2 regions of the Marinobacter sp. DSM 26671 genome follow, and region 1 is predicted to be linked to the other one. Evidence: predicted binding sites of a transcription regulator. Region 1 holds the regulator's gene; the other holds the start of a gene.
What was found. Region 1 encodes sigma-54, which starts transcription at its own class of promoters, with help from an activator protein. Its sites were predicted from a motif close to ANTGGCATNNANNTTGCTNT; they were not measured.
Positions count from the first base shown of each region.

Region 2: a site for sigma-54 is predicted at 942-961, ahead of glnA (glutamate--ammonia ligase). Genes of this name have one in related genera too.

Region 1 covers NZ_FONF01000005.1:152,821-155,025, reverse strand. The annotation lists gene hpf (ribosome hibernation promoting factor) at 1-145, opposite strand, end outside; gene BM035_RS07525 (RNA polymerase factor sigma-54) at 247-1,773, opposite strand; gene lptB (LPS export ABC transporter ATP-binding protein) at 1,925-2,205, opposite strand, start outside.
Region 2 covers NZ_FONF01000014.1:4,594-6,798, reverse strand. The annotation lists gene typA (translational GTPase TypA) at 1-554, opposite strand, end outside; gene glnA (glutamate--ammonia ligase) at 1,115-2,205, shown strand, end outside.

The DNA of each region.
Region 1 (2,205 bases):
TCTGGCGCACCTTCTCCACTTCCAGGGTTACCTGGCAGTTGCTGATGTGGTCAAAGTGACGCTCGAGCTTCTGGAACTTCTCTGAAACATAATCCTTCAGTGCGGGAGTAAGTTCTACGTGATGGCCTGAAATATTGAGTTGCATAGGCGTCTCCTGTTGTCATCGTTCCGGCTCCCGGGAGCCGGTCTGGGTGCTGGCGCATTGTGCGCCGGCAAATAGTACGTTGCGCCCGGACCCCGGGGTGTTCAGACCAGCCGCTTGCGTTCGTTCGAAGGCGGAATGTGCATGGCCTCCCGGTACTTGGCAACGGTGCGTCGCGCAACCTTGATTCCCTGTTCTCCTAGCATGGCTGCAATTTTACTGTCGCTCAACGGCTTTTTGGGCGTTTCCGCGGCAATCAGCTTTTTGATCATCGCGCGGATCGCCGTGGAAGAACATTCACCGCCTTCGTCAGTGCTGACATGGCTGGAGAAGAAATATTTCAGCTCGAAAATTCCCCGGGGGGTGTGCATGTATTTCTGGGTGGTGACCCGGGAAATCGTGGACTCATGCATCTCAACCGCCTGGGCGATATCAGAGAGGATCAGCGGTTTCATGGCTTCTTCACCCTGATCCAGGAATCCTTGCTGGTGCTCGACAATACGGGTCGCCACTTTCAGCAGGGTTTCATTGCGGCTCTGCAGGCTCTTGATAAACCATTTCGCCTCCTGCAACTGATCCCGCAGGTAGGTGTTGTCGGCACTGCTGTCCGCACGCCTTATAAGAGAAGCATAGCTGGCATTGACCCGGATGCGCGGTGCAATTTCAGGATTCAGCTCAACACGCCAGCGGCCATTGTGTTTGCGAACGATCACGTCCGGAATCACATAATCGGGTTCGGCCCGGTCAATGACATCGCCCGGCCGCGGATTCAGGCCGGTGATCAGCGCCAGGACATCCCGCAACTGGTCTTCTTTCAGGCGGCTGCGGCGCAGCAACTGGGCGTAATCGCGGTTGCCCAGCAGGTTGATGTAATGGGTAATTACAAGGCGTGCCTGGGCCAGCCAGGGTGTTTCCGGCGGCAGCTGGTTGAGCTGGATCAGCAGGCATTCCTGTAGGTCCCGGGCAAACACGCCGGGCGGATCAAAGTGTTGCAGGCGGTGAAGCACGGCTTCCACTTCATCCAGTTCAAGGGGGTCTTCATCGTTCTCATCCAGCAGTCCGGCGTGGATTTCCTCCAGCGGGCTGGTGATATAGCCCCGTTCGTCCACTGCATCCATCAGGGCATGGGCAATGGCCTGGTCCCGTTCACTGAGGGGCGTCAGATTGAGCTGCCATTCCAGGTGATCCTGAAGCGTTTCGGTCGGGGAATTACGGGTTTCGAAATCGTGATCGTTTTCGTCGTCGTTGCGGGCTGCCGGCGCTGGTGCGGACTGGTAGATGTCGTCCCAGGCGGTATCAACCGGCAGATCGTCCGGAATGTTGTCAGGAATCTCGTTCTCCGAGGACCAGTCCGGGCCGTTCTCGGATTCATCCCAGTCGCTGGCCGGTTCCGGGGCAGCTTCAGCGGCGGACTCGGTGGCGTTGGCCTCGCGCTCGTCGTTTTCGCTGGCTGCGTCGGTCTGGTCATCGTCCTCGGAGGTCTCCAGCATGGGGTTGGATTCCAGTGCCTGCTGGATTTCCTGCTGGAGGTCGAGAGTGGAGAGCTGGAGAAGCCGGATCGCCTGTTGCAGCTGGGGCGTCATGGTCAGGCTTTGACCCAGCTTTAACTGTAAGGAGGCTTTCATAACCATGGTTCAGGATCCGTCACTCATCAGCGCGTTGTGTCATAAGTCGTGAAAAAATCTTTATATGCCGGTTACTTGCCGTGATTTTAATTTACCCTAGCAAGTTCTTTGCCGAGTTTACTTGCTACAGGTCATCAAAACAATCAGCCATTGGGTGTCAGAGTCTGAATTCGTCGCCGAGATAGACTTCCTTGACCTGCTGGTTGGCCAGGATGGCGTCGGCATTGCCGGAGGCGATGATGTGGCCGCCGGAAACAATGTAGGCATTCTCGCAGATGTCCAGGGTCTCACGCACGTTGTGGTCGGTGATCAAAACGCCAATGCCTTTGTCCCGAAGGTGCCGGATGATGTGTTTGATGTCACTGACGGATATGGGGTCCACACCGGCGAAGGGTTCATCCAGCAGGATAAAAGCCGGCTCCATGGCCAGTGCCCGGG
Region 2 (2,205 bases), on a different contig from region 1:
GCATCCATGTTGTCATCCAGGTTTTCGTGATCCATCCCGGCAATGCCGTTCAGAGCGCTGGCAAACACAATCGGGAAGTCCAGCTGCTCATCAGTGGCTCCCAGGTTGTCAAACAGGTCGAATACCTGGTCCACGACCCAGTCTGGACGAGCGCCGGGACGGTCAATCTTGTTAACCACGACGATCGGGCGCAGGCCCGCGGCAAATGCCTTCTGGGTAACAAACCGGGTCTGAGGCATGGGGCCGTCAATGGAATCAACCACCAGCAGCACGCAATCGACCATGCTCATGACTCGCTCAACCTCACCGCCGAAATCAGCGTGGCCCGGGGTGTCCACAATATTGATATCGTAGTCGTTCCATTTCAGGGCCGTGTTCTTGGCCAGAATGGTAATGCCCCGTTCTTTTTCCTGATCGTTGGAATCCATGACCCGCTCGCTATCGAGCTCCTTCCGATCCAGGGTGCCGGATTGGCGCAAGAGCTGGTCTACGAGGGTAGTCTTACCATGGTCAACGTGGGCGATGATGGCGATATTACGAAGTTTTTCAATCACAAAAATATTCCTGCGGCATGCACTCAATGACCTGAGAAGGTCTATCGCAGGGAGAATCCCAGCACATGCCGTCTCAAATCCGTAAAATGAACTCATTCACCGGAGCTGGCTGCCCGGCACCCTGCATGGTGCTTTCCGATCCACGATCAAGAAATGACAGGGTAAAAAATGAAGCGGCGCGCAGTATAGCGAAAAGTCTGTGTCGTTAATATGAAGAAAAACGCCTATTCTCTACACTAAGCACTCGCACTCATTTAGGGCGCATAGCCAATAAATGCACCAACGCGGTGCACCAATTAAGTGCAAGCGACCAGCCCAGAGCTACTAATTTCTCGTGAACATGCCCCAAACCCTTGCAGTTGCGCTGTTCTGGAGCATGCCCTAAAAATTGGCAAGCGCCTTGCTTTATCGAAATCAGCCGAAATTTGCAGGTAAGACGCAACGGCATTTGCTAAGCTGCGCGAACCTGAGAAACAGATCGGAACCCGTTTATCCGGGCGATCCGGCACCACGAACATGAATACAGCCGCCTGTGCGGTATAACTTACGGAGCATGCACAATGTCCAAGACAGTTGATTTGATCAAAGAACACGAAGTCAAATGGGTTGACCTGCGCTTCACCGACAGCCGCGGTAAAGAGCAGCACGTTACACTGCCTGCCACCGAAGTGGATGAAGACTTTTTCGCAGACGGCAAGATGTTTGACGGCTCCTCAATCGCGGGCTGGAAAGGCATCAACGAATCCGACATGATCCTGATGCCGGACGACGAAACCTCCGTTCTTGATCCCTTCACCGAAGAAACCACTGTCAACATCACCTGCAACATCGTAGAGCCTTCTACCATGCAGGGTTATGAGCGTGACCCGCGTTCCGTTGCTCGCCGTGCCGAGGAATACCTGAAGTCCACCGGCATCGCCGATGGCGCGCTGTTCGGCCCGGAGCCGGAGTTCTTCGTGTTTGATTCCGTGAAGTGGAATGTAGACATGCAGGGCGCTTCTTACCATATCCACTCTGAGGAAGCCGCCTGGGTATCCGGCGAAGATTTCGACCGCAACAACATCGGTCACCGCCCGGGCGTTAAAGGCGGCTACTTCCCGGTTCCGCCGGTGGACAGCCTGCACGACCTGCGTGGCGCCATGTGTGCCGCCATGGAATCCATGGGCCTGGAAATTGAAGTACACCACCACGAAGTCGGTACTGCCGGCCAGTGTGAAATCGGCGTTGGCGCCAACACCCTGACCCGCAAGGCTGACGAAGTACAGATTCTCAAGTACTGCGTACACAACGTGGCCCACGCCTACGGCAAAACCGCCACCTTCATGCCCAAGCCGGTGGTTGGTGACAACGGTTCCGGCATGCACGTACACATGTCCCTGAGCAAAGACGGCAAGAACCTGTTCGCAGGCGACAGCTATGCCGGCCTGAGCGAAGCGGCACTGTACTATGTTGGTGGTGTTATCAAGCACGCCAAGGCCATCAACGCCTTCACCAACCCGGCAACCAACAGCTACAAGCGCCTGGTTCCGGGCTACGAAGCACCGGTTATGCTGGCCTACTCCGCCCGCAACCGTTCGGCCTCCATCCGTATCCCGTACGTGAACAGCCCGAAGGCGCGTCGTATCGAAGTTCGCTTCCCTGACCCGGCGGC